Regions from separate parts of the Psychrobacillus sp. AK 1817 genome, predicted to be linked through region 2. Evidence: a T-box and tRNA genes for the amino acid it is inferred to sense, from the RefSeq annotation. Region 2 holds a T-box; the other holds one or more tRNA genes.

Region 1 (14,748 bases), 1.4 Mb from region 2:
AGAAAATAAAAAAAGTGTTTGACAGCAAATCTGAAATGAGTTACACTAATAAAGTCGTCAAAAACAAAACGACGCGATGAACATTGAAAACTGAACATGCAAAACGTTAAGAAATACAGCGTTCAACAAACTTCGGTTTGATTGACGCAAAAACAATTTTGACATCATTTAATGATGATGCCAGCAAAACAAAATGAGCTTTTAAACTAGTTCTATTTTTTCTGGCTGACGAGACGTAGTGCAGTGCTAGGAAGCAAGTGAGCGAAGGAAGGAGCGTACTAACGTACGTGACTGACCGAGTAAGCGAAGCTGACAACGCAATGCGCTGTGTATCGCCAGCCAGCTATTATGGAGAGTTTGATCCTGGCTCAGGACGAACGCTGGCGGCGTGCCTAATACATGCAAGTCGAGCGAATGATGAAGAAGCTTGCTTCTTCTGATTTAGCGGCGGACGGGTGAGTAACACGTGGGCAACCTGCCTTGTAGATTGGGATAACTCCGGGAAACCGGGGCTAATACCGAATAATCCATTACCTCACATGAGGAAATGTTAAAAGACGGTCTTGGCTGTCACTACAGGATGGGCCCGCGGCGCATTAGCTAGTTGGTGAGGTAACGGCTCACCAAGGCGACGATGCGTAGCCGACCTGAGAGGGTGATCGGCCACACTGGGACTGAGACACGGCCCAGACTCCTACGGGAGGCAGCAGTAGGGAATCTTCCACAATGGACGAAAGTCTGATGGAGCAACGCCGCGTGAGTGAAGAAGGTTTTCGGATCGTAAAACTCTGTTGTGAGGGAAGAACAAGTACGAGAGTAACTGCTCGTACCTTGACGGTACCTCATTAGAAAGCCACGGCTAACTACGTGCCAGCAGCCGCGGTAATACGTAGGTGGCAAGCGTTGTCCGGAATTATTGGGCGTAAAGCGCGCGCAGGCGGTCCTTTAAGTCTGATGTGAAAGCCCACGGCTCAACCGTGGAGGGTCATTGGAAACTGGGGGACTTGAGTGCAGAAGAGGAAAGCGGAATTCCAAGTGTAGCGGTGAAATGCGTAGAGATTTGGAGGAACACCAGTGGCGAAGGCGGCTTTCTGGTCTGTAACTGACGCTGAGGCGCGAAAGCGTGGGGAGCAAACAGGATTAGATACCCTGGTAGTCCACGCCGTAAACGATGAGTGCTAAGTGTTAGGGGGTTTCCGCCCCTTAGTGCTGCAGCTAACGCATTAAGCACTCCGCCTGGGGAGTACGGTCGCAAGACTGAAACTCAAAGGAATTGACGGGGGCCCGCACAAGCGGTGGAGCATGTGGTTTAATTCGAAGCAACGCGAAGAACCTTACCAGGTCTTGACATCCCGCTGACCGACCTAGAGATAGGCTTTTCCCTTCGGGGACAGCGGTGACAGGTGGTGCATGGTTGTCGTCAGCTCGTGTCGTGAGATGTTGGGTTAAGTCCCGCAACGAGCGCAACCCTTGATCTTAGTTGCCAGCATTTAGTTGGGCACTCTAAGGTGACTGCCGGTGATAAACCGGAGGAAGGTGGGGATGACGTCAAATCATCATGCCCCTTATGACCTGGGCTACACACGTGCTACAATGGACGGTACAGAGGGTCGCAACCCCGCGAGGGTGAGCTAATCCCATAAAACCGTTCTCAGTTCGGATTGTAGGCTGCAACTCGCCTACATGAAGCCGGAATCGCTAGTAATCGTGGATCAGCATGCCACGGTGAATACGTTCCCGGGCCTTGTACACACCGCCCGTCACACCACGAGAGTTTGTAACACCCGAAGTCGGTGGGGTAACCCTTTTGGGAGCCAGCCGCCGAAGGTGGGACAGATGATTGGGGTGAAGTCGTAACAAGGTAGCCGTATCGGAAGGTGCGGCTGGATCACCTCCTTTCTAAGGATATATTCGGAATACAGATCTTTATCTGTATCTTAACGTTTTGCAGTTCAGTTTTGAGTGTTCATTTTTATGATGAGCATTTATACTTGCTCCTGCGATTACTCGTCGCAAAGGAACAAGCCCTTTGTTCTTTGAAAACTGGATAAAACGACATCAAAAAAGAAACAAACGCAAGATATTCAAATTGTGATCACTTACGTGATTGCAAGTGTAGTACTTTTAACTTTTAGGTTAAGTTAATAAGGGCGCACGGTGGATGCCTTGGCACTAGGAGTCGACGAAGGACGGCACTAACACCGATATGCTTCGGGGAGCTGTAAGTGAGCTTCGATCCGGAGATTTCCGAATGGGGAAACCCACTGCCCGTAATGGGGCAGTACATTTGCGTGAATACATAGCGCATCTGAGACACACCCAGGGAACTGAAACATCTAAGTACCTGGAGGAAGAGAAAGAAAATTCGATTCCCTGAGTAGCGGCGAGCGAAACGGGAAGAGCCCAAACCAAGAGGCTTGCCTCTTGGGGTTGTAGGACACTCTATACGGAGTTACAAAAGAATGAGTTAGATGAAGCGACCTGGAAAGGTCCGCAGGATAGGGTAAAAGCCCCGTAGTCCAAAATTCATTCCCTCCAGAGTGTATCCTGAGTACGGCGGAACACGTGAAATTCCGTCGGAATCCGGGAGGACCATCTCCCAAGGCTAAATACTACCTAGTGACCGATAGTGAACCAGTACCGTGAGGGAAAGGTGAAAAGCACCCCGGAAGGGGAGTGAAATAGACCCTGAAACCGTGTGCCTACAAATAGTCAAAGCCCGTTAACGGGTGATGGCGTGCCTTTTGTAGAATGAACCGGCGAGTTACGATTACATGCGAGGTTAAGTTGAGAAGACGGAGCCGCAGCGAAAGCGAGTCTGAATAGGGCGAATGAGTATGTGGTCGTAGACCCGAAACCAGGTGATCTACCCATGTCCAGGATGAAGGTAAGGTAACACTTACTGGAGGTCCGAACCCACGCACGTTGAAAAGTGCGGGGATGAGGTGTGGGTAGCGGAGAAATTCCAATCGAACCTGGAGATAGCTGGTTCTCTCCGAAATAGCTTTAGGGCTAGCCTCAAACGTTAGAATCTTGGAGGTAGAGCACTGTTTGGACTAGGGGCCCATCCCGGGTTACCGAATTCAGACAAACTCCGAATGCCAATGATTTATGTTTGGGAGTCAGACTGCGAGTGATAAGATCCGTAGTCAAGAGGGAAACAGCCCAGACCACCAGCTAAGGTCCCAAAGTATTTGTTAAGTGGAAAAGGATGTGGCGTTGCTTAGACAACCAGGATGTTGGCTTAGAAGCAGCCATCATTTAAAGAGTGCGTAATAGCTCACTGGTCGAGTGACGCTGCGCCGAAAATGTATCGGGGCTAAACAAATCACCGAAGCTGTGGATTGATACCTTTGGTATCAGTGGTAGGAGAGCGTTCTAAGGGCGTTGAAGTCAGACCGGAAGGACTGGTGGAGCGCTTAGAAGTGAGAATGCCGGTATGAGTAGCGAAAGATGGGTGAGAATCCCATCCACCGTATGACTAAGGTTTCCTGAGGAAGGCTCGTCCGCTCAGGGTTAGTCGGGACCTAAGTCGAGGCCGATAGGCGTAGACGATGGACAACAGGTTGATATTCCTGTACCACCACCCCACCGTTTGAGTGATGGGGGGACGCAGTAGGATAGGGTAAGCGTGCTGTTGGTTATGCACGTCCAAGCAGTGAGGTGTGAGTGTAGGCAAATCCGCACTCTGTAACATTGAGCTGTGATGGCGAGGACTTAGTCCGAAGTTCCTGATTTCACACTGCCAAGAAAAGCCTCTAACGAGGTGGGAGGTGCCCGTACCGCAAACCGACACAGGTAGTCGAGGAGAGAATCCTAAGGTGAGCGAGAGAACTCTCGTTAAGGAACTCGGCAAAATGACCCCGTAACTTCGGGAGAAGGGGTGCTCTTTTGGGTGTATAGCCTAGAAGAGCCGCAGTGAATAGGCCCAGGCGACTGTTTAGCAAAAACACAGGTCTCTGCAAAACCGTAAGGTGAAGTATAGGGGCTGACGCCTGCCCGGTGCTGGAAGGTTAAGAGGAGTGCTTAGCGCAAGCGAAGGTGCGAATTGAAGCCCCAGTAAACGGCGGCCGTAACTATAACGGTCCTAAGGTAGCGAAATTCCTTGTCGGGTAAGTTCCGACCCGCACGAAAGGCGTAACGATCTGGGCACTGTCTCAACGAGAGACTCGGTGAAATTATAGTACCTGTGAAGATGCAGGTTACCCGCGACAGGACGGAAAGACCCCGTGGAGCTTTACTGTAGCTTGATATTGAATTTTGGTGCAACTTGTACAGGATAGGTAGGAGCCTTAGAGCCCGGAGCGCCAGCTTCGGAGGAGGCGTCGGTGGGATACTACCCTGGTTGTATTGAAATTCTAACCCATACCCGTAACCCGGGTAGGAGACAGTGTCAGGCGGGCAGTTTGACTGGGGCGGTCGCCTCCTAAAGTGTAACGGAGGCGCCCAAAGGTTCCCTCAGAATGGTTGGAAATCATTCGAAGAGTGTAAAGGCAGAAGGGAGCTTGACTGCGAGACCTACAAGTCGAGCAGGGTCGAAAGACGGGCTTAGTGATCCGGTGGTTCCGCATGGAAGGGCCATCGCTCAACGGATAAAAGCTACCCCGGGATAACAGGCTTATCTCCCCCAAGAGTCCACATCGACGGGGAGGTTTGGCACCTCGATGTCGGCTCATCGCATCCTGGGGCTGTAGTCGGTCCCAAGGGTTGGGCTGTTCGCCCATTAAAGCGGTACGCGAGCTGGGTTCAGAACGTCGTGAGACAGTTCGGTCCCTATCCGTCGTGGGCGTAGGAAATTTGAGAGGAGCTGTCCTTAGTACGAGAGGACCGGGATGGACACACCGCTGGTGTACCAGTTGTTCTGCCAAGGGCATCGCTGGGTAGCTATGTGTGGACGGGATAAGTGCTGAAAGCATCTAAGCACGAAGCCCCCCTCAAGATGAGATTTCCCATTACGCAAGTAAGTAAGATCCCTCAAAGACGATGAGGTAGATAGGTTCGGGGTGGAAGCGTGGCGACACGTGCAGCTGACGAATACTAATCGATCGAGGACTTAACCAAATTGTTTGTTTCTAAGATGTCAGTTTATTCAGTTTTGAAAGAATAAATTTTTATTAAAAAAACACTTGTAATAATCTACATAGTTGATATAATAGAACTTGTCTTTCAAATAATTATTCAAGTCTAGTGATGATGGCGAAGAGGTCACACCCGTTCCCATACCGAACACGGAAGTTAAGCTCTTCAGCGCCAATGGTAGTTGGGGGTCTCCCCCTGCAAGAGTAGGACGTCGCTGGGCTTGCAATAAAAATACATAGAAATACATTTTAATACCCAGGAGGATTAGCTCAGCTGGGAGAGCATCTGCCTTACAAGCAGAGGGTCGGCGGTTCGAGCCCGTCATCCTCCACCATAACTTTACTCCTGCCGGAGTAGCTCAACTGGTAGAGCAACTGACTTGTAATCAGTAGGTTGAGGGTTCAAGTCCTTTCTCCGGCACCATTTTTTGAGCCATTAGCTCAGTTGGTAGAGCATCTGACTTTTAATCAGAGGGTCGTAGGTTCGAATCCTACATGGCTCATTCACTTTTTGTGATATAAATATGCGGGTGTGGCGGAACTGGCAGACGCACTAGACTTAGGATCTAGCGCCGCAAGGCGTGGGGGTTCGACTCCCTTCACCCGCACCATTTAATTTAATAACCGAGCGGAAGTAGTTCAGTGGTAGAACACCACCTTGCCAAGGTGGGGGTCGCGAGTTCGAACCTCGTCTTCCGCTCCAAAGATTCATCAAAGTGCCGGGGTGGCGGAACTGGCAGACGCACAGGACTTAAAATCCTGCGGTAGGTGACTACCGTACCGGTTCGATTCCGGTCCTCGGCACCACTTTTATGAAACATTAGCGCCCGTAGCTCAATTGGATAGAGCGTCTGACTACGGATCAGAAGGTTGTGGGTTCGACTCCTGCCGGGCGCGCCATATATACGGGAAGTAGCTCAGCTTGGTAGAGCACTTGGTTTGGGACCAAGGGGTCGCAGGTTCGAATCCTGTCTTCCCGACCAGTTAATTAATAAATTTGGGGCCTTAGCTCAGCTGGGAGAGCGCCTGCCTTGCACGCAGGAGGTCAGCGGTTCGATCCCGCTAGGCTCCACCAATTTAAATTTAAATTTCCTGGCGGCGTAGCTCAGCTGGCTAGAGCATTCGGTTCATACCCGAAAGGTCGTGGGTTCGACTCCCTCTGCCGCCATCTTAAGGACCTTTAGCTCAGTTGGTTAGAGCAGACGGCTCATAACCGTCCGGTCGCAGGTTCGAGTCCTGCAAGGTCCACCAACATAATATTTAGGAGGAATACCCAAGTCTGGCTGAAGGGATCGGTCTTGAAAACCGACAGGCGGGTCATACCGCGCGGGGGTTCGAATCCCTCTTCCTCCTCCATCTTATTGTTAGTGGAAAAATATTATACATAACGTCGACGCAAGCGAAGCGTGGAGGACGTAAAACTCACTAAATGCACAGTTGATTTAAATTTCAACACTTTCTTATTGTCGCGGGGTGGAGCAGTTCGGTAGCTCGTCGGGCTCATAACCCGAAGGTCACAGGTTCAAATCCTGTCCCCGCAACCAAATGGTCCCGTGGTGTAGCGGTTAACATGCCTGCCTGTCACGCAGGAGATCGCCGGTTCGATCCCGGTCGGGACCGCCATTTATTTTTCAACAACTTAGAGATTTAGGATAAGCAAGCAAATCTAGGAAGCAATCGAACGAACGAAGGAGCATACTAAAGTATGTGACTTAATGAGTGAGTGAAGCTGACAAAGAGAAGCGCAGCTTAGTGTAAATCGAAGAGGCTCAGTAGCTCAGTCGGTAGAGCAAAGGACTGAAAATCCTTGTGTCGGCGGTTCGATTCCGTCCTGAGCCACCATTTTATCAAGCGGGTGTAGTTTAGTGGTAAAACCTCAGCCTTCCAAGCTGATGATGAGAGTTCGATTCTCTTCACCCGCTCCAATTAATGGGCCTATAGCTCAGCTGGTTAGAGCGCACGCCTGATAAGCGTGAGGTCGATGGTTCGAGTCCATTTAGGCCCACCATTATTCCGAAGTAGCTCAGTGGTAGAGCAATCGGCTGTTAACCGATCGGTCGTAGGTTCGAGTCCTACCTTCGGAGCCATATATATGGGGAAGTACTCAAGTGGCTGAAGAGGCGCCCCTGCTAAGGGTGTAGGTCGGGCAACCGGCGCGAGGGTTCAAATCCCTCCTTCTCCGCCATATATAAGGCCCCTTGGTCAAGCGGTTAAGACACCGCCCTTTCACGGCGGTAACACGGGTTCGAATCCCGTAGGGGTCATAACTTTAAAAAAGACAATCACTTAGGTGGTTGTCTTTTTTGTTTTGAAAAGATAGAGTTGCGCATGTGCTTTTAGAGGATTAATTCTTCCGAGAGTACTTTACCGGTTTGTCCTTTGTACTGTCAATGCTACTTATTAATACGGAGTGAAAGGACCGATTTCATAAAACAATTCCATTTCTAAGTTTTACTTATTGGTATCAAATCATGAGTTATGTATTTATACACTTTCTTCTTTGTTCTTTTGTCCATCTATAATTCCCACTCCTCTATAACCTCATCACACTTTGTTCATTAATATTCACAAGAACATTTCTTAACAGGTTTCTACAAACTGAATTCTGCTTACATTATCCTGCTTCGCTAGGTAACTCTTTTCAAGCCTTAATCATCAAATAAATAGCTAATTCATACTAACCAATTTTAGTGGCTGGCCATGTGTTCCAAATTATAATAAATCATTTTTTCCATTCACATAGCAAAAAATAAAAAAGCCAGGAAGCTTTTAAACTTCCTGACTGACTGTTAAATTATAAAGCCGAGCAATAACCCTATACCTAAAAGAAATACAAAAATCGTGTTGGTGAGTGCAGTATTCTTCATTGCTAATCCAACTTCAAGATGATTTTCTTTTGCTTTAAATAGTTTTATAGCATCTAAAGGTTTCTTAGCACTTAATAGGACTAGTAGTGCCCAAGGGGTGATAATCTGTAGAATTACCAATAGAATGATCCATACATAAGAAACGATGAAAAATAAGGCTAACACATTAATAGCACTTTCTCTACCAATGAGAATGGCCATCGTCTTTCTACCACCTTTTGTATCCTCAACTATATCGCGAATATTATTGGAAAGCATAATAGCAGCAACAAGTAGAGTACTAGGGATGGATAGGAATAAGGCAAAGTTTGGTATTGAACCAACCTGAATGTATGTAGCAATTAATACGATAAACATTCCCATGACAACACCGCTAAATAGTTCACCGAATGGTGTATACGCTATTGGGTAAGGTCCACCAGTATAAAGGTAACCAATAAGCATACAAACAGCTCCAACGATCAATAATAACCAAGACGATTGGGAGCAAATATATATACCTAATATCGCTGCAAGGATATATAATGCTAAGGCTAATTGAAGTACTGTTTTTGGTTTAACCCCATTACGAACAATAGCACCACCGATACCAATTGATTCTTCGCTATCGAGCCCCCTAACAAAGTCATAGTACTCGTTAAACATATTTGTAGCTGCCTGGATAAACAAACATGCAATTAGCATTGCTAAGAATAATAGCCAATCAATATTTACGTAGTAAAGTGCAATCATTGTACCTAAAAATACTGGGGCAAAGGAGGCAGTTAATGTATGTGGTCTTGTCAACTTCCACCATATACGCCAGCCTTTATCAGCTTGTAGTTCCTGTGACATATAAATTTCTCTCCTTTAAAAGACTCAACATCAATTTTAGCATACATTTGTAGCGAAATGTGTGCCGAAACGCGGAGAAAGTTGTATGATAAAGGGTAGAGTAATAAAACAAGAAATTTAACAGCAGGTAATTTATACGGAGGTCATATATATGCCGAACACCACCGGGCAAAATAAAACAACATTACGTTTTTATACGGAAACAATAGAAGTATCTAGAATGTCCGCTCACGCCTTTTTTGAAGCCGGAGAGGATTGCTATAAAGGGAAACGTTTCTTTTGGCAAAACAAAGAGAAAACCTTCACACTGGTTGGACTTGGACATGCTTATGTACTGGCTAATGATTTAGAAAAAAATAGATATCAGGATATAGCACAAAAATGGGAAGAGTTGTGTGCATGCTCTTTAATAGAAAAAGCGGACGTATCTCCAATCCTATTTGGTGGATTCTCATTCGATCCTGCCAACAAGATATCCTCGGAGTGGAATAGCTTTCCTTCCAGTTTTTTTGCTGTGGCTACATTCCAATTAGTCATTCGAGATGACCAGGCGTTTGTGAGCATCCATCTTATTACGGAAGAGCAAGACAGCTCGGCGGCTTTTGAACACTTGAGAATAGAAAGAGATACATTAATTCATACAGCTCAAGTAAAAGAGCTAAAAGTCCATGAAAAGCCACAGCTTCTTCAAAGAGAAGATAGATTAAAGGATGAATACTTATCTGCGGTTGAAGCCGTTACAAACCGTATTCGCAATAAGGAAGTAAATAAGGTGGTCATTGGACGCTCCTTGAAATTGACCTTTGAGAATAGTTTTTCATCTTCTACAGCTATTTATAATGCATCTATGGAACAACCAGAGAGTTATTTGTTTGGCTTAGAAAAAGAAGACAAAATTTTCTTTGGAGCAACACCCGAGAGATTAGTAAAGCTAGAAAAAGGCAAGGTTGAATCTGCAGGGTTAGCTGGATCGGTTCGTAGAGGTACAAATCTAGAGGAAGACAAAAAGCTAGGGGATGCGCTATTAGCGGACAATAAAAACTTAATGGAGCATCAGTACGTAGTTAGTATGATCCGAAAAGTATTTGATCAATATTGTGAACAGGTTAAAATTCCATCTAGACCAAAGCTAATGAAAATAAGAGATATTCAGCATTTGTTTACCCCTATTGAAGGAAAAATTAAAGGAAGCTCTTCTCTTTTCGAATTTGTAGAGGCAATGCACCCAACCCCAGCACTTGGGGGAGAACCTAGACAAGAGGCAATTGAAATTATTAGAGAATCTGAGCAAATGAACCGTGGCTATTACGCAGCACCAATCGGCTGGGTCAATGCCGAGGGAGAGGGAGAGTTTGCCGTAGGAATCCGCTCAGCACTTATAGAGAACCAATACGCTTATCTATATGCCGGAGGCGGACTAGTTTCAGAATCCACTTCGTTAGAAGAGTTTGAAGAAACACGAGTAAAATTCCGACCAATGCTTCGCACACTTGGAGGAAATATGAATGACTAATACAAGCTTTTTGACATCTTATGTAAATCAATTTGTGGAAACAATTAAAAAGGCGGGCATTGAAGATGTTGTTTTATGTCCAGGATCTAGATCTACTCCCTTAGCTTATGGGTTTGCCAAAACAAAAGGATTTAACTTCTATCGTCAAATTGATGAGCGATCTGCAGGGTACTTTGCTTTAGGAATTGCTAAAGCAAAGAAAAATCCTGTAGTTCTTTTATGTACTTCTGGCACTGCTGCAGCTAACTTTTTCCCAGCAATTGTAGAAGCATATTATGCAAGAATCCCTTTGCTTGTTGTTACAGCAGATAGACCTCATGAACTAAGAGAGGTTGGAGCTCCTCAAGCGATTGACCAAATTCATATGTACGGTAAGCATGTGAAGTGGTCTGTTGATTTTCCTTTACCGGAAGCTAGAGAAGAAAGTCTAGCTTTTGTAGAGAGACATATCCACCGTGCAGTATCTTCTTCTAAAGCAGCTCCGATGGGTCCGGTTCATATTAACGTGCCTTTCCGGGAACCACTTTTATTAGAAATGGATAAGCCTTCTACTACACCGCAAATGCATCTTGCTGATTTAGGAAAGCTTGGACCAAGTGAAGAATTTGTAAAATGGTATACGCATTTAATTAGTAACACAGAAAAGGGACTTATCATTGTTGGGGATTCCTTAGCAACAACTGATGGATTTTGGGAATTTGCTAAAACCATTCAATGGCCAGTGTTAGCTGATCCATTATCTAATCTTCGTAGCAATGTCCCAGCAGATTGTATGCATTTGTGTGTAGACCAATACGATGCTATTTTAAAAAGTGAAATTTTTAAAGAGGTAGCTGTCCCAGAAGTAGTTATTCGTTTTGGTGCTCAGCCTGTTTCTAAACCGCTAGTAAAGTTTCTAGAAGCTCACCAGCCTGAGACTTTTATAGCAGTTGACGAAAGCCCATTATTTAGAGACTCTATTCATATTGTGACTCATCATATTCAAGTAGATGCCTCTTCTCTATGGATGCCGATAGAAGAAAAGCAACCATCGGAGTATCTAAAGCATTGGTCGAAGGCTAATGATATAGCAACAGCGCATATTAAATCCTATATTTCCGAGGAATTGGATGAAGGAGCATTAGCCGGAATTTTGTTTGAGAGTTTATCCGAAAATACAGATTTAGTTGCTAGCAGTAGTATGCCTATACGTGATGTAGACACATTTTTCAATAAAACCTCTAAGGATATTCAAGTATATGCAAATAGAGGAACTAACGGGATTGATGGTGTAGTATCTACTGCGTTAGGTATACAAGCAGCTACTAAAAGACCAGGTTTTCTATTAATCGGGGATTTAGCATTTTTACATGATATAAACGGATTAGTAGTTACACGTTTTAATGAGACAGATTTGACGATTGTTATTATGAATAATGATGGGGGAGGCATATTCTCTTACTTGCCTCAATCAACGGAGACTAACTACTTTGAGCATTTGTTTGGTACACCTACAGGTCTTGAATTTTCAGCTATTGCAACTATGTACGATGCTCAGTACGATGTAGTACATACAAAAGAGGATTTTCAAACCGTGTTGAGTAAGAATAAAACTAAAAATATTCGTATAATTGAAGTTCGTACTGATCGAAAAATCAACACTGAAACTCATCGAAAACTTTGGGCCGCTATAACAGAGGAGCTGGATGCTACTTGGAACGCTTAAATATATCTGTTAGAGACATTCAGATGAATGTAAAAAGGTACAATAGTGAAAGCGATAAAAAGGTCGTTTTGCTTCATGGCTTCACTGGCTCCACAAACACATGGGAGGAAGTTATTTCTTCTATAGATCCATCTATTGAAATACTTACTATAGATTTGATCGGGCATGGGGAGACTGATAAACCTAAAGAGGCAAGACGGTACCATGTAGAGGAGCAGGTGGCAGATTTACACGAACTGTTCCAGCAGATTGGGTGGGAACATTTTACGCTTGTAGGGTATTCTATGGGCGGTAGATTAGCACTCGCTTATTCAAGTAAGCATGGAGTGGACCGTTTAATACTAGAAAGCAGCTCTCCAGGCTTGAATGACCAGGATGCTCGTATTGAAAGGAAATTTGCGGATGAGCAGCTTGCTCAAAGAATTATAGAAGAAGGAGTTCCAGCATTCATTGACTACTGGGAACAGATTCCTTTATTTGATTCGCAAAAGAGATTATCTCACAAAAAGAAAAAAATGATTCGAGAAGAACGATTATCCCAAACAGCAGTAGGGCTATCGAATAGTTTGAAGGGCTTTAGTACTGGAGAACAGCCCTCTTTATGGGGGAACCTAAATTCGCTCCACATTCCCGTGACCTTATTAACAGGGGAATTAGATGTAAAGTTCTGTGAAATAGCCAAAAAAATGTTGGCATTATTACCGAATGCTGACTGGAAAATAATAAACAATGTTGGGCATGCAATTCATGTGGAAAATCCTAAATTGTTTGCTACAATAGTAGAGGATATAATTTTAAAGGAGGATATAAGATGACTCGTGAATGGACAACATTACATACATACGAAGACATTAAGTATGAATTTTATAATGGAATTGCGAAAGTAACTATTAATCGCCCTGAAGTGCGAAATGCTTTCCGCCCAAAAACAGTTATGGAAATGATCGATGCATTTTCTCGTGCACGCGATGACAAAAACGTTGGGGCAATCATTTTAACTGGAGAAGGCGAAAAAGCTTTCTGTTCAGGTGGAGACCAAAAAGTTCGCGGACATGGCGGATATGTGGGAGAGGATGAAATTCCTCGTCTAAATGTTTTAGACCTACAACGTTTAATCCGTGTAATTCCTAAACCGGTTGTAGCTATGGTAGCTGGATATGCTATTGGTGGTGGTCATGTATTACATGTAGTTTGTGACTTAACAATTGCTGCTGATAATGCAATCTTTGGACAAACTGGACCTAAGGTAGGTTCATTTGACGCTGGCTACGGTTCCGGCTATTTAGCTCGTATCGTCGGTCATAAGAAAGCACGTGAAATTTGGTTCTTATGCCGCCAATATGATGCACAACAAGCATTGGATATGGGCTTAGTTAACACAGTAGTTCCTTATGAGCAATTAGAGGACGAGACTGTTCAATGGTGTGAGGAAATGTTAGAAATGAGTCCAACAGCTCTTCGTTTCTTAAAAGCTGCTATGAATGCTGATACAGATGGATTAGCTGGTCTTCAACAAATGGCTGGAGATGCAACTCTTCTTTATTACACTACTGATGAAGCAAAAGAAGGTCGCGATGCGTTTAAGGAAAAACGTAAACCAGACTTTGGTCAATTCCCACGTTTCCCGTGATTTAGTAAGATACTTTATGATGTTCTCAGGCTGTCCTAATAAGGGCAGCTTTTTTTAAAGATTAGAAAAGTAATTGTTTAGCTCCAGCTCCAGCGACTTGCCCAATGAGGAAATATAGATCGCTTACACTTTTCTTAAAAAAGGAGTTGTTTTATATGTACCCTAATCTCTTAGTTAAACGAGCAAGTCTTACGCCAAATAGATCGGCTATAATATTTGAAGATCGTCGATGGACATTTTTACAATTAAAGCAAGAGGCAATAGATTTTGCCGAAAAACTGCATATGTTAGGTATTAACAAAGGTATGAGAATTGCTATTTTAGCTTCATCTAATCCTCAGCTGGTGACAGTTTTACACGGATGTATGCAGTTAGGTTGCGAACTTGTCATGCTCAATGAGCGCTTAACTGAGGAAGAATTATTATTTCAATTGAACGATAGTCAGCCTGACGTATTATTGGTAGATAGTTTAAATAGAAGTCTTATGTATGTTAATAGACTTTCCTTCGATGAGATTATAGCAGCTTCCAATAAACAGTTTAAAATAGATTCCGAGTGGCCAAAGGATAGAACCATTACGATAATGTACACGTCAGGTACAACTGGTAATCCAAAGGGAGTGAGACAAACACTTGAGAATCATGTGATGAGTGCTACAGGGTCTGCTTTAAATTTGGGTGTTCATCCTAACGATTGCTGGCTATGTGCAATGCCATTATTTCATATTAGTGGTTTTTCTATTTTGATGCGCTCCGTTTTATATGGCATGACAGTAAGTCTCCATACGAAATTTAATGCTGAAAAGGCAGCAGAGGAAATTTTAAATGGAACGGTTACTAGAATGTCAGTAGTCGCTGTAACATTAGAAAGAATAATAAGCGTGTTAGAAGAACGAAATCTTGCATTTCCCGACACTTTTCAATCTATGTTAGTCGGAGGAGGGCCAGTTCCTCTTAATTACCTTGAAAGGGCGATAGCACGTAATATACCTGTTTTACAGACATATGGTATGACGGAAACTTCCTCTCAAACAACGACTTTGTCTAGTGAGGATGCCATTCGAAAGCTTGGGTCAGCAGGTAAACCGCTTTTCTTCGCAGATATCCGTATTTCAGGGGAA
Region 2 (14,748 bases):
TAGTTTCTAATTCACCTGATTGGTTTACTAGTTGAACGTTTTGAATTATTTTTGTCATGTTATTCTCTCCCTTTCAAGATCATCTCAATAACAGCCATTCGGATATAAACACCATTTTCCATTTGCTTAAAAATTCTAGAACGCTCACATTCTACTAATTCGTTTGCAATTTCCACATCACGATTAAACGGAGCAGGGTGCATAATAATTGCTCCTTCTTTCATCCTGCTTTCTCGCTCCAAAGTCAGACCATAGGATTGATGGTATTCTTCCTTTGAAAATGATATCGAACCATCGTGCCTTTCATGTTGCACTCGTAGCATCATTAAAACATCACTTACTTCAATTACATCATCAAAACTATTAGTAGTTTCAAATTCTGCTTGCCATTCACGTGGACACACAAAATGAATTTTAGCTCCTAGCCTAGTTAAAGCATCTGCATTCGATCTTGCCACTCTACTATGCGCTATGTCCCCTACTATTGTGACTATTTTATCCTTCAATCCCCCAAATTCTTGCCAAATAGTAAAGATATCTAAAAGGCTTTGAGTGGGATGGTTTCCAGTGCCGTCCCCTCCATTGATGATTGCAGGTCTCACTTTCCCTACCAGTTCATTGAAATAGTTATTTTGTTCATGTCTTATAACTAATGCATCCAAGCCTATAGATTCTAGTACTTTTACTGTGTCATATAGTGTCTCACCCTTTAATGTACTAGAAAAACCCGCATCAAAAGGTAACACCTCCAGCTGTAGCTTTCTTTCAGCCATTTCAAAGCTCATTTTCGTTCTTGTACTCGGTTCGAAGAATAAGTTAGCCATTGTATATTTGTTTTTTAAAGTTGAGACGGCGCCTTCACGAAACGCTTGTGCTTGTTTTAAAATAGCTAGTATTTGTTCAACTGACAAATCTTTCATTGATACTAAATTTTTCATGAATATCCGCCTTTCTTTTATAAAAAAACCTCCTCGAAAAATTCGAGAAGGTCCGTTAAGCATAACCAAAGTAGAGATTCTATAAGTAAAAATCTCTTTTTTGGTCCGAACCCTTCGCTGACTCTCTGTTCAACTTATTAAAAGGTCATTATTCTATTGTGTCATTTCCAGATGATTCAGCTTCTTTTCTTCCAGGAAGAATCCAGTTTAAAACTACTCCAACGATGGCAGCTAGTGCCATTCCTTCTATACTTAATGCTTCCGTTACGATAAATTTAGCTCCACCAATACCGATTACTAAGATAACAGATGCAATAACTAGGTTGCGACTGTTTCCAAAATCAATATTTGCTTCTACTAGCATGCGCAACCCACTAGAAGCAATAATCCCAAACAGCAGGATAGATACCCCTCCGAGAACTGCGGTAGGTATTGTTGTGATAAGCGCCATTCCTTTACCAAAGAAGGATAGCAAGATTGCAACAACTGCTGCTCCCATTATTACGTACACACTATAAACTCGTGTAATGGCTAACACACCAATATTTTCGCCATAAGTAGTCTTTGGTGGACCACCGATTAAAGCACTTACGAATGTTCCTAACCCATCTCCAAGAAGTGAGCGATGTAAACCAGGCTCTTTAATATAGTCTCGATTTACAACCTTCCCTAATACTAATTGATGCCCAATATGTTCAGAGATAGTAACAATGACTATAGGAACCATAATGAGCAAGATTTTAGAAGTAACTTCAAAATCATAATGAACTCCTGGTACTAAGAAATCGGGTAACGCTAGGAAGCTTGCCTCTTTAACAGGAGTAAAATCTACAATTCCAATTAGGATAGAATAGAGATATCCAACTACTAAGCCAATCAAAATTGGCATGGTACTAATAATGTTTTTAAAAAAGATAGTACAAATGATTGCTGTAAACAATGTTACAAGTGCAGCAGAAAAATGTAAGAAACTATACTCTTTTAAACCTGTCTCTACATTTGTGATATTCATCGCCATGTCCACAGCAACTCCTGCTAATCCCAGACCAATAACCATAATTACCGGACCAACAACGATTGGTGGCAATAACTTCATAATCCACTTGTATCCACTTTTCCAAATGATCAGTGACACAATACCATATACTAAACCTACAAATACTGCTCCAATCATTGCATTACCTGGATTAATAGCTTTACCCGATTCGCCAAGTCCATTTACTGCCAATAAAATTGGTGCTATGAAAGCAAATGAGGAACCTAAATAAGCCGGCACTTGAAATCGGGTTATCATTAAGAAAATGATTGTTGCTATACCACTAGTCAGTAACGCGATTGCGGGACTTAACCCTACAAGCTGTGGTACTAATATTGTTGAGCCAAACATCGCAAACATATGCTGAAAACTTAGAGTGATCAGTTGTCCGCTTGTAGGTTTATCATTTACATCTAATATCGCTTTCGACATTTAAGGTCCCCACCTTTCTAGGATTATTCAAATATTGTTACAGCATCTACTTCGTCCGTCTCTGTAACTTTAACCACTATTTTTTCACTACTAGAGGTAGGAATGTTTTTACCTACATAATCTGCTCGGATTGGTAGCTCTCTGTGACCTCTATCTATCAACACGGCAAGTTGTATTTGGGATGGCCTTCCTAAATCCATTACTGCGTCCATCGCTGCTCGAACCGTTCTCCCAGTAAACAGAACATCATCTACTAAAATAACCTTTTTGTTTGTAACATCATGTGTAATATCAACTTGTTGTACGAGTGGCTCGTTAGAAGCATTTTTTAAAGATAAATCATCTCTATACAATGTAATATCTAACTCACCCGTTTTGATTGGTTTACCTTCAATTTTTACGATTCTTTCTGCAAGTCTTTGCGCTAAAAATGTACCTCTAGTTTTTATCCCTACTAATATACACTCTTCAATTCCTTTGTTACGTTCAATAATTTCATGGGCAATTCTAGTGAGTGCCCTGTTGATAGCTTGCTCATCCAATATGCTTGCCTTTTCTTCCATACGATTACATCCTCCTATCCATAATATAAAAAACCTCTTAAGCTAGAGAAGCTCAAGAGGTTGTATGTGCGCGATAAGATATAGTGAACCTATTAATCCGCAGAATAATAGTGAGTCACTTTCACATGTACCTTCTCAGCCTCTCTGGACTGTTATTAAAGGTGAAGCTATTCAATTTATTGTAATTAGTATAACGGACTATTCTTCTTTTGGCAATGATTGTTTTCGCAAGTCTTGCAACAAATCTGTAAAGTCCTCTGGTAGCGGATAAGAAAATTCTAAATACTCCCCTGTTCTTGGCTGTATGAAACCGAGAACTCCTGCATGTAGAACTTGACCATTAAAATCTATAGTCTTCTTCGGTCCATATTTAGGATCTCCTGCTAATGGATAACCGATATACTTCATATGAACACGAATTTGATGCGTTCTTCCAGTTTCCAACTGACATTCCACTAAAGTGAATTTGTTAAAACGTTCTAAAACACGGAAATGTGTTACAGCATGCTTACCGTTATCCACAACCGCCATGTTTTGACGCTCTTTTTTATCACGAGCAATCGGCGCATCAATTGTTCCTTTATCATGCGCGATATGTCCATGAACAAGTGCAGTGTATTTACGAGTAACTGTTTTCTTTACTAGCTGATCAACTAACGAAACATGGGCAACATCGTTTTTAGCAACCATTAGAAGGCCAGTTGTATCTTTATCAATACGATGGACGATTCCTGGGCGTAAAACTCCATTGATACCTGAAAGGTCCTTAATTTGATGCATTAGACCATTAACGAGCGTACCACTTAGATGGCCAGGAGCAGGATGAACAACCATACCTCGTGGCTTGTACACTACCACTACATCCTCGTCTTCATAAACGATTTCAAGATTCAAGTTTTCTGCAACTATATCTAGCTCAACCGCTTCTGGTGGAGTTACTACAATTACATCGCCCTCTTTTACCTTGTAGCTCGTTTTTGCGGGCTCATTGTTGACTAAAACACTACCATCTTTTATAAAATTTTGAATTTGTGTACGAGACCAATCTGTTTCAAAAGAGGCAATTGCTTTATCAATTCTCTCTTTTTCCTGGTCCTTTTCAATAATAAACGTTAATTCTTCCATTATTTCACCTTTTTCTTTTCAGCTCGTTCTTCTCGTAGTATAAAAATAATTACAACCACAACTCCTAATGTTAGGGCAGCATCTGCAATATTAAAAATCGGAAAATCATAGTTAACAACCGGAATGAGTACATCTACAAAATCGACTACTTCACCTTTCCAAAGTCGATCTATAAAGTTACCAATTGCTCCTCCTAATAAAAGCATTAATCCTACTTGAAAAAGAGGTTTCCCTTTTGCTTCCTTATGAAAGTAATAAATAATCGCAACAATCACAACTACAGTGATAACTGCAAAAAAACCTATTTGTCCTTGTAGCATACCCCATGCAGCACCACGATTACGATGTGAAAGCAGTGCAAAGTATGGGTCCCAAATCATAATTTGTTCACCAAGCGTCATATTTTTAACAACAAGCCATTTTGTCCATTGATCTAATGCAATGACAAATGCTGCTAGTCCATAAAATTTCCACACATTAATTCCCCCGATAATCAAATAAGCCTTAAAGACCTCTCTTAGTTGCAGTGAATATTATATCCACCCACTAATTATTTAAAAAGATTTTTGCTGAATAATATTAAACAATCTACAATAGTTTACCATAGAAACCTATCCTACGTAAAAGAGCATCTATGATTTACAAAAGAAAAAATTAATTCTTTTATCTATTATTCAAACTTTTAGTGTAATTCATATTCATGTGATCTATCTTTCTAATCAAATGCTCTGTCTTAATTTTTTTAAAAAAGTGGCCCTATTTAGCATAGGGCCACTTTGTATATATTATACGTAATGTTTTTCTACTACTTCTGCACAGCGAGAGCAAAGTGTCGGGTGAGCTTCACTTTCTCCTACTGTTTCAGCAATAGTCCAGCAACGCTCACATTTTTCTCCGTCTGCTTTTTCAACTACAACGGATGAATTTTCAAGCACTAAACTGTTTGCTGGTGCTTCAGATTGAGAACCACCTAAAACAAACTTAGATACGATAAACAGTTGCGCGAAATCAATTGCGTCTGTGTCGAACAACGCTTTATATTCATCACTAACATACAACGTTACTTTTGCTTCTAATGATTTACCAATTGTTTTCGCATTACGAGCTTCCTCTAATGCTTTTAATACATCATCACGTAATCCCATGATTTTTTCCCATTTTGGAGCAAGTGCTTCAAATGCAGGATAGTCAAGAGCTTCTGGCATATCTGTTAATTGAACACTTTCTTCCTTCTCAAACTCCAAATAAGCCCAAAGCTCATCTGCTGTATGTGGAAGTATTGGTGTCAATAATTTTAATAAAGCAAGAAGTGTATCATACATTACAGTTTGCATTGCACGACGATCTTTGTCATCTGTTCCGTAAATATAAACAACGTCTTTAGCGATATCAAGATAGAATGAGCTCAATTCACCAGAAACAAAGTTATTAACAGTGTGATAAACTGTAGCAAAATCATAACGGTCATAAGCAGCTCTTACCGTCTTGATAACCTCTTGTAATTTCATATACATATATTGGTCTACTTCACGTAAGTTCTCAAATGCCACACGATCACTTGTTGGATTAAAGTCGCTAATATTCCCGTGTAAGAAACGAAGCGTATTACGGATTTTACGATAGACTTCTGTAACTTGTTTGATGATTGCATCAGATACACGAACATCCGCTGTATAATCTACAGATGCAACCCATAAACGTAGAATATCAGCACCTAATTGATTCATTACTTTAGCAGGGACTACAACATTCCCTAATGATTTACTCATTTTTCGACCATTACCGTCTAAAATGAAGCCGTGGCTTAATAACCCTTTGTATGGAGCATGACCATACATTGCAGTACTCGTAATTAGAGAAGAGTTAAACCATCCGCGATATTGGTCAGATCCTTCTAGATATAAATCTGCTGGGAATACTAAATCATCACGTTCCTCTAAGACACCATGGTAGGAAGAACCAGAGTCAAACCAAACGTCCATAATATCTGTTTCTTTTGTGAAAATTCCATTTGGACTATGTGGATGTGTGAACCCTTCTGGAAGTAACTCTTTTGCTTCTCTTTCAAACCAAATATTTGAACCATACTCACGGAATAGATTTGATACATGAGAGATAGTCTCTTCTGTTAAAATTGGTTCGCCGTCCTCTGCATAAAATACTGGAATTGGCACACCCCATACACGCTGACGAGAGATACACCAATCTCCACGATCACGAATCATATTATACAGACGAGTTTCTCCCCATGCTGGTGTAAATTTAGTATTGCGGATAGACTGCAATAATTCATCTCTGAAAGCCTCAATTGATGCAAACCATTGAGGAGTTGCACGATAGATAACAGGTTTTTTTGTACGCCAGTCATGTGGATATGAGTGAGTAAAGAATGTAAGCTTCTCTAATGCTCCTACTTTCTCTAATTCCTCAGTAATTGCTTTGTTTGCTGTATCATAGAATAGCCCTTCGAAGCCTGGTGCCTCAGCTGTCAGTACCCCACGCTCGTCAACAGGACAAAGCACATCTAGACCGTAAGCTTTTCCTACGTAGAAGTCGTCTTCCCCGTGGCCAGGTGCTGTATGAACACAGCCAGTACCTGATTCAGTTGTAACATGCTCTCCAAGGATTATTAAAGAGTCACGGTCATATAATGGGTGCTTAGCAACTAGACGATCCAATTCTTGACCAAGAATTGTTCGTTCAATAGAGTATTCTTCCCATCCTAGCTCAGCTGCTACAGATTCTGCTAAGTCTTTTGCAATTACATATTTGTTCCCTTTTGTTAGTACTACTGCGTATTCTACTCGTGGATGTAATGAAATTGCTAAGTTTGCAGGAATGGTCCAAGGAGTAGTAGTCCAAATAATGAACTTTGTCCCTTCTTCTAAAACAGCCTTGCCATCTCTTACAGCAAAGCTAACATAAATAGAAGGAGATTTTTTGTCTTGGTATTCAATCTCAGCTTCTGCAAGGGCAGATTCACTTGAAGGTGACCAATAAACAGGCTTTAATCCTTTGTAGATGTAACCTTTCTTAGCCATAGCACCAAATACTTCAATTTGTCGCGATTCGAATTCAGGCTTTAATGTTACATAAGGATTATCCCAATCTCCACGAACGCCTAAACGTTTAAACTGTGATCGTTGGTTGTCAATTTGTTGGTATGCATAATCCTCACATAGCTTTCTAAATTCAGCCAGTGATAATTCCTTACGTTTAACACCTTTGTTAGTTAGAGCTTGTTCAATTGGTAGTCCATGTGTATCCCAACCTGGAACATAAGGAGCATGGAAGCCTGTCATCGATTTGTGACGAACAATCATGTCTTTAAGAACTTTGTTTAAAGCATGCCCAATATGAATATCACCATTGGCATACGGTGGGCCATCATGTAGAACAAAGAATGGACGCCCTTCCGTTCTTTCTAAAACTTTTTTATAAATATCCTGTTCTTCCCATTTTGCTTGGATATCTAACTCTTTCACTGGTAGATTTCCACGCATAGGAAAATCTGTTTTTGGCATTAATAGTGTGTCTTTGTACTCCATTTTTCTTCCTCCTTTGTTTTTCGCAGGTGCTGGTATAATTCTTGGAAAATAAAAAAACCCCTCATCCCAAAAGGGACGAGAAGTTATGCTCGCGGTACCACCCTACTTGCGATCACTAAAAGTAACCGCCGCTTAGTATGTCGTAACGGGACATAATCCGAAGACACTTAAAAATTCAGTATCCTTGCTCCAAAGTGATCCACTAAAACGTTTCATTGCTTGAGCTCACACCATCCTCAAGTCGCTTTACAGAAATCATTTTTAGACGTCTTTTTCAATGCATATATATATGATATGAAATTATTATAGGAAATGTACGACCATCAGTCAAGAAATCTCTTATTCCTCTGTAGCAGAAATACGATCTACAGCTGTTGTATCTACATCATACTCCATCAAATGATTCCAGTCATCAGTATTAATAAGATCTAGTTGTGCCTCTACAAGCATTTTAAATCGATTTCGGAAAACTTTAGACTGTTTCTTCAACTCTTCAATTTCTAAGGCTATTTTTCGAGCTTTGGAAAGAGCTTCGTTGACAATACGATCTGCATTTTTCTCTGCTTCTTTTACTATGAGCTTTGCTTCTTTTTGTGAGTTGCGTCTAACTTCCTCAGCAGCCTCTTGCGCAACTACAATGGACTTATGTAAGGTTTCTTCTATAGACGTGAAATGACCAACCTTTTCACTGGAGGACTTTAATTTGAGCTCTAACTCTTTTTTTTCTTTGATAAGTATTTCTAAGTCCTTCATAATCTGATCAAGAAATTCATTTACTTCATCTTCATTGTAACCTCTAAATCCCTTACTGAACTCCTTGTTATGTATATCAAGTGGTGTTAGTGGCATCCTATCCATCTCCTTTACATACTAATGTTCTTCCCTCTATTATACATTTCAGACTGGTTGAATACATCTAAATTTCAAATTAAATTTAAGAAAATTATTTTTTTGGCTCTATTCTACCAATTTGAAGTCTTATTTTGTCTTTTTTGGTTCTTCCCTCTATCATCAATAATTTTATGCGACCAAATCCACGAATAGAAATCATATCTAGCTCTTGTAATTCCATAGACGGTTGGTCTTTTTCAGTCCAATTGACCTTTACTTTACCACTTTGAATAAGAGAAGCAGATTTTTGTCTAGATATATTGAAAATAGATGAAATAACAGTATCTAGCCTTAAAGAACTCACCGTGTGATTTTCTGATACCCATTCCTCGTGTTGTCTGAAATAATTGGAAGAGTCATCTACTACTTCGATATGAACCTTCACTTTCCCAATCCCAACAAAATTCGCCCTCACATAATCTAAAACCTCTGTAGCAACAACAAATTGAATCGAGCCTTCCTCCACTCGAATGTCTCCAAATTTACTCCGGTCAATTCCTAGGGACATCATCGAGCCAAGCACGTCTTTATGCTTTAAGGTAACAAACTTTTGAGGATATTTTACTTCAACTACAGTCATATTATAATCTTCTTCTGTTGGTTCAAAATATGACGGATATAGAAGTACTCTTTTTCTTTCAGCATCTTCTAATGCTCCTGCTGCACTTGACTCAATAGAATCATATTGTCCGCGCACAGAATTTAAAATAAACTGCTGCCTAGGATCTAGAAAATCAGTTAGCCTTGGAGCATAACGATCTTCAATCTCTCGCATCATATTAGTGGTTTGTTCAATAAATGGTTGCTCTTCTTTTCTAAAATGCTGTAATAGATGTTCCATACTGCTGAGACCTCGCTGAAATTTATAGTAAGAAAACACGCTAGCATCCTTGCAGGGATACTTTTCCAAAAAATAAGACATGGATCAAAGTCTTTGTTTACGCTTTAAGCGCGCTTGGCATTGGTTTTATCGATAAGAGCCACTTGCTCCTACAAAAAAACCTCACTAATGTGAGGTTAAATGAATTGACCTAAAGATAAAATTCCTCTCATAGCTATATTTAAAACAAAAATAGCTACAATCGGAGAAATATCAATCATACCGATTGGTGGAATGATTTTGCGAAATGGCTCTAAATAGGGCTCACATATTTTCCCTAAAAACTGCCCTATTGCAGATTCACGCACATTGGGTACCCACGACATAAAGATATAAATAATCAATGCAAATGAGTATATCTGTACTAATTGAGCTAACAAAACTAATATTAAATCCATTGTAAGTAACTCCTCTATTAATCTAGATCGTTATAGTAATAATCTGAAATCGAACCTGCAACTTCTACGGAATCAGGAGCACATAGGAAAATATCTGTTCCTATTCGTTGAATGTCTCCACCTAAAGCATATACTGTTCCACTTAAAAAGTCGATTATTCGGATTCCTTGTTCCTTATCGATTCGTTGCAAATTAACTATAACGGCTTTTTTATTCTTTAAATGCTCAGAAATATCTTGCGCCTCCGCATATACTCTTGGCTCGATTAAGATTACCTTAGAGGATTTTTGCATATTTTGTATACTTACAAGATTGGTTGCAGCAGTTTCCTTAGGAGCAGTATTGAATTTTCGTTCCTTAGCGTAAGACTTAACAGGCTGTTGTTTTATTTGTTGAGGTTCTACAGGCTGCTGCTGTGGTCTTTGCTGTTGTTGTGGAACAGATGTATCTTCATCCTCTTCTAAATAGAAAAAGTTTTTTACCCAATTTTTCATACTCATTCATCCTCCTTGTCTTTACCGACTAATGCAGTTCCTATTCTTACAAATGTTGCTCCTTCTTCAATAGCAATTTCATAATCTCCAGACATACCCATAGATAATTCTGTACAAGGAGCATGAGGCTGTTGTTTTGCAGCTATTTTCGTTTGTAGCTCTTTTAAATCACGAAAAACCTGTCTTATAAGCGAATCATCATCCGTATTAGGTGCCATAGTCATAAGACCAACAACACGTATTCGAGAATAGTCTTTAAGTTCATCAATAAATAACTCGGCTTCTTCTAAAGAAAGGCCATGCTTAGACTCTTCCTTCGAAACATTTACCTGAACAAAGCAATCTTTCACTGTGCTTGCTCTTTTTTCAATTTCGTCAGCTAAGCTTTTCCGGTCTAAAGAGTGCAAGTAATCTATCTCATTAATAACCGATTTTACTTTTCTAGTTTGTAAAGAGCCTATGTAGTGCCATTTAACATCAGCTGAAATAGCTTCAATTTTTTTCATTAATCCTTCTGGTCGATTCTCTCCAAGATGTAAAATTTCATTTTGTATAACTTCCTCTGTCCGCTCTACAGAAACTTCTTTTGTAACTGCGATCAGAGTTACATCCTTTATATTTCGATTAGCTCGTACGCAAGATTTTTCTATATTCTTTTGGATACTGATTAAATTACTTTTCACATTTGACATATAAAACCAACTCTTCATCTTTTGTTTTGTTCATTGTATCAATGAAATGGCCTTTTATCAATAAAGAACAGTACCTATTCTCGGTTTTTTGAAACGATTATTACATCTTTTCCAATTATTGCTATATTTTGTATGTCAATTTTTTTAGTTTCTCTTTTTTTATTAAAAAATGTGGGGTATGCCCCATTAGTTTCCACTATAAAAGAAGTTATAAAACCTGTTTCTTTGTCTATTTCAGCGTCTACTATAAACCCTAGCAATTGGCCGGAGTTTGCCTCGATGACTTCTTTTTGCTGTGCATCTGAAAATTTCATCAGTTCCCTCCCTTTTTCTTAGTATATTCATGAAAATAGAAAAAAACGCTTTTTCGAATGAAGAAAAAGCGTCAATTTGTTTTTTAAGTTACTTTGGATTTAACTGGCTTTGAATAGTCGATAACGCACTTTTTTCTAAACGTGATATTTGAGCCTGGGATAATCCCAAGTCTGTAGCTATTTCTGTTTGGGTAGCACCAAAATAAATTCTCTTCGTTAGAATTTTTCGTTGTCTAGAATCTAAATTCTGAAAGCTTTCCTTTACGGTGAAATATGTTACCCACTGATCTTCCGATACATCATTATCGCATAATTGGTCCATCATATAGATAGCGTCTCCCCCATCACTAAAAATAGGTTCTTGTAGGGAAACAGGGTCTTGAATAGCGTCTAAAGAAAGTAATATATCTTCAACAGGAATTTCTAATATTTTTGATAAATCTTCTAATGTCGGTTCTTCCAGATGTTCATTAATATATTGTTCTTTCGCTTTCATCGCCTTGTAAGCGATGTCTCTTAAAGAACGAGAAACACGTACAGAATGATGGTCACGTAGATGCCTTTTTATCTCCCCTATAATCATAGGCACCGCATACGTAGAAAACCGAACATTATGTTTTAAATCAAAATTTTCAATGGACTTAATTAATCCTATACAGCCGACTTGAAACAAATCGTCCGCCTGTTCTCCTCTATATGCGAATCGTTGAACTAGACTTAAAACTAGTCTTAAATTACCCATAACTAATTCATCTTTAACTGATTCTTCTCCACCCTGTAAACGTATAAATAATGCTTTCATTTCTTCATGGGATAGTAAAGGAAGCTTTGATGTGTCAATGCCGCATAATTCTACTTTTGTTCTCGTCATAGTTCTTCCTCCGGACTTTTTAATAGTTCTTAGTCAGTTTGTCCTGAGGTTAAAAGATTATTCCGAGCTCGGCTATCCAATTTCACCCATTAGGCGATTGGCTCGTTCAACACTTCTTTTAAATCTAATATGATTTTTTTCTCTAAACGTGATATATATGACTGTGAAATTCCGAGATGATCCGCAACCTCTTTTTGTGTCATTTCCTCTTGTCCATTGAGTCCGAATCTGCATTGCATAATATATTTCTCTCGATTTCCCAATAAGTTAATTGCTTCAAAAACATGCTGTCTCTCTAATTTTTTTTCTACATCCTCGATGATTAAATCCTCGCTTGTACCTAAAATATCAGATAGTAATAATTCATTTCCATCCGAATCAGAATTCAATGGTTCATCAAAGGAAACCTCTGATTTCATACGATTTGTTTTTCTTAAATGCATGAGAATTTCGTTTTCTATACATCTAGAAGCATAGGTAGCCAGTTTAATTCCTTTATCTAAATTAAATGTTTCAACTGCTTTTATAAGACCAATTGAACCAATGCTTATCAAATCTTCTATGTTAGTGTTTGTTTGATCAAACCTTCTTGCAATATATACAACTAATCGTAAATTTCTTTCGATTAATACGTCTCTAGCATGCTCATCTCCATCCATAAAGGCTAACAACATTTCACGTTCCTCATCTCTCGTCAATGGTTTTGGCAGCGACTCACTTCCACCAATATAATGGACTCCCTTTCTTTTAAACGAGAGAATCCAAAAGTAAAATCGACGTAGCAAATTTAATATCATTATTTAACACTCCTTTTTTTAAGATGATAGTAAGTGGAACTATGCAATATCCCATCTGCTTCATGAGGAAATTTGTCCTTGCCTCTAGTTAAAACAATATAACCTTTTGGTAATGGTTGATCGTTAACAATCCATTCTTCATATTTAATACCTATAACCCACGACTTCTCTTTCTGCACTGTAGCAATCGGTATTAAACGTACTTTGCTGGCATATTCTTTTGGAAGCATATCCAAACCTTTGTAATGCGTACTATCCCAGCTATTAATCACTTCATAAAGAATATCTGGAAGGATTGGTTTGAGAGCTTCTGCCGCTATAAAATGTACTGGATCATTAGAAAGAGGCTCCGTGCATACGTTTCCCGAATCGATAAATAATATGAGTTCTTTAGTTTGATCGAATAGCCTGATGCTTGAAGGATAAATAAGTTCTCTTTCCGTTTGTGAGATATGAAGGTGCAATACATGTTTAGTAAGAAGGTATAAACCACCTGTAGCAATAACTGCATAGTTAAGAATCATGAATGAATTGCTAGCGTTACTGTACATAGGGGCAATGGCTGTAAGTAATCCACCTGCAAAAATACTTGCGAGTAAAGTTAATGTAATAGCCTTGACGATTTGTGTCCTTTTTTTCCAGAATGCTATTCCTATCATGAGAAAGAAAGTTAAAAATAGCGTACTGAAATGATTTGAAAAAACAACTGTTATCACTCCCGCAACAAAGGCCGACAGAAGCAGGTATCTTTTTTGGTTTTCAATCCAGCCAATTCTGTTTGCAAACGCTAAAACGGTGTAGTTGAAAAATGTGTTTGTTGCAATCATAACTTCTGCGTACATAGCTCTCCTCCTTTTGATAAAAGCTTAACACCCAATTTATAAGAAATTTGTCAAAGGAACGTCCAAAAGTAAATTTTTTAAACGACAAAATCCCATAAGTAAATATTAAATAAGTAACGATTGTAGCTAATAAATAAGAGACTTTTAAGAAGAGAAAGAAGACTAAATATGCAAAAAATAAGTGAAAGGTTATTTAATAGTTATTCGACTTTAAATATCTCTTGAATGGTCATAAAATTTTCTATCCGGTCATAAATGTCTCCCGAATGGTCATAAAATTTTCTATACGGTCATAAATGTCGCCCGAACGGTCATAAAAAATTCTATCCGGTCATATATGTCGGCCCAAGGACGTATACAATATCTTCCTAAAAGCTAGTAATGATTAAAGAATGCGTCTTACTATATTTTTTGGGCCATTTAATATTCTTTATTAAACACAAAAAAGCAACCACCATTAATGGTGATTGCTTTTTATCTATAAAATGTTTAGATTAGCTTCTACGATTACGATTACGCAAGAATGTCGGAATATCTAACGCATCGTCTTGTTGATGATGAGTTGGATTTGGACGTTCTTGTTGAAAAGAAGGCTGTTGTGGCTGTGGTTCTTCTTTTCTAGTTTCACGGTGTGGAGTTGTAGCTGCCTGTTGTGCACGTGCAGCTCCAAAGCCTGTCCCTCTTGGTTGCTTTTGTGTAATCACTTCTTCGTTAAAACCTGTAGCAATAACTGTTACAACAATTTCATCCTTCAGATTATCATTGATTACAGAACCGAAAATCATGTTAACTTCCTCATCAGACGCAGATGCTACAATGTCCGCAGCCTCTTGTACCTCAAATAGAGAAAGGTTAGATCCACCTGTAATATTCATTAAAACACCTGTAGCTCCGTCAATAGAAGTTTCAAGTAATGGGCTGGAGATT

What was found. The T-box of region 2 lies ahead of ileS (isoleucine--tRNA ligase). A T-box ahead of a tRNA ligase gene usually reads a tRNA of that ligase, here a tRNA-Ile.
Region 1: it has a tRNA-Ile gene. The T-box ahead of ileS (isoleucine--tRNA ligase) is inferred to sense a tRNA for this amino acid. The anticodon was not compared.

What each region holds. Positions count from the first base shown of each region.
Region 1 is NZ_CP031739.1:3,791,676-3,806,423, forward strand. It holds rRNA gene D0S48_RS18940 (16S ribosomal RNA) at 346-1,899, shown strand; rRNA gene D0S48_RS18945 (23S ribosomal RNA) at 2,135-5,061, shown strand; rRNA gene rrf (5S ribosomal RNA) at 5,184-5,299, shown strand; tRNA gene D0S48_RS18955 (tRNA-Val) at 5,338-5,413, shown strand; tRNA gene D0S48_RS18960 (tRNA-Thr) at 5,427-5,502, shown strand; tRNA gene D0S48_RS18965 (tRNA-Lys) at 5,509-5,581, shown strand; tRNA gene D0S48_RS18970 (tRNA-Leu) at 5,605-5,689, shown strand; tRNA gene D0S48_RS18975 (tRNA-Gly) at 5,707-5,781, shown strand; tRNA gene D0S48_RS18980 (tRNA-Leu) at 5,797-5,885, shown strand; tRNA gene D0S48_RS18985 (tRNA-Arg) at 5,902-5,978, shown strand; tRNA gene D0S48_RS18990 (tRNA-Pro) at 5,985-6,061, shown strand; tRNA gene D0S48_RS18995 (tRNA-Ala) at 6,078-6,153, shown strand; tRNA gene D0S48_RS19000 (tRNA-Met) at 6,173-6,246, shown strand; tRNA gene D0S48_RS19005 (tRNA-Ile) at 6,253-6,329, shown strand; tRNA gene D0S48_RS19010 (tRNA-Ser) at 6,342-6,434, shown strand; tRNA gene D0S48_RS19015 (tRNA-Met) at 6,546-6,622, shown strand; tRNA gene D0S48_RS19020 (tRNA-Asp) at 6,626-6,701, shown strand; tRNA gene D0S48_RS19025 (tRNA-Phe) at 6,845-6,920, shown strand; tRNA gene D0S48_RS19030 (tRNA-Gly) at 6,930-7,003, shown strand; tRNA gene D0S48_RS19035 (tRNA-Ile) at 7,010-7,086, shown strand; tRNA gene D0S48_RS19040 (tRNA-Asn) at 7,091-7,165, shown strand; tRNA gene D0S48_RS19045 (tRNA-Ser) at 7,173-7,263, shown strand; tRNA gene D0S48_RS19050 (tRNA-Glu) at 7,271-7,342, shown strand; gene D0S48_RS19055 (1,4-dihydroxy-2-naphthoate polyprenyltransferase) at 7,868-8,779, opposite strand; gene D0S48_RS19060 (isochorismate synthase) at 8,931-10,292, shown strand; gene menD (2-succinyl-5-enolpyruvyl-6-hydroxy-3-cyclohexene-1-carboxylic-acid synthase) at 10,285-11,997, shown strand; gene menH (2-succinyl-6-hydroxy-2,4-cyclohexadiene-1-carboxylate synthase) at 11,985-12,812, shown strand; gene menB (1,4-dihydroxy-2-naphthoyl-CoA synthase) at 12,809-13,627, shown strand; gene D0S48_RS19080 (o-succinylbenzoate--CoA ligase) at 13,783-14,748, shown strand, end outside.
Region 2 is NZ_CP031739.1:1,127,550-1,142,297, forward strand. It holds gene D0S48_RS05860 (dihydroorotase) at 1-58, opposite strand, end outside; gene D0S48_RS05865 (aspartate carbamoyltransferase catalytic subunit) at 60-938, opposite strand; gene D0S48_RS05870 (uracil-xanthine permease family protein) at 1,087-2,406, opposite strand; gene pyrR (bifunctional pyr operon transcriptional regulator/uracil phosphoribosyltransferase PyrR) at 2,430-2,969, opposite strand; gene D0S48_RS05880 (RluA family pseudouridine synthase) at 3,168-4,094, opposite strand; gene lspA (signal peptidase II) at 4,094-4,570, opposite strand; gene ileS (isoleucine--tRNA ligase) at 4,880-7,642, opposite strand; T-box leader at 7,711-7,929, opposite strand; gene D0S48_RS05895 (DivIVA domain-containing protein) at 7,982-8,491, opposite strand; gene D0S48_RS05900 (YlmH family RNA-binding protein) at 8,586-9,374, opposite strand; gene D0S48_RS05905 (YggT family protein) at 9,551-9,811, opposite strand; gene D0S48_RS05910 (cell division protein SepF) at 9,829-10,311, opposite strand; gene D0S48_RS05915 (YggS family pyridoxal phosphate-dependent enzyme) at 10,308-10,997, opposite strand; gene D0S48_RS05920 (YlmC/YmxH family sporulation protein) at 11,072-11,311, opposite strand; gene sigG (RNA polymerase sporulation sigma factor SigG) at 11,400-12,182, opposite strand; gene sigE (RNA polymerase sporulation sigma factor SigE) at 12,272-12,979, opposite strand; gene D0S48_RS05935 (sigma-E processing peptidase SpoIIGA) at 12,979-13,821, opposite strand; gene ftsZ (cell division protein FtsZ) at 14,316-14,748, opposite strand, start outside.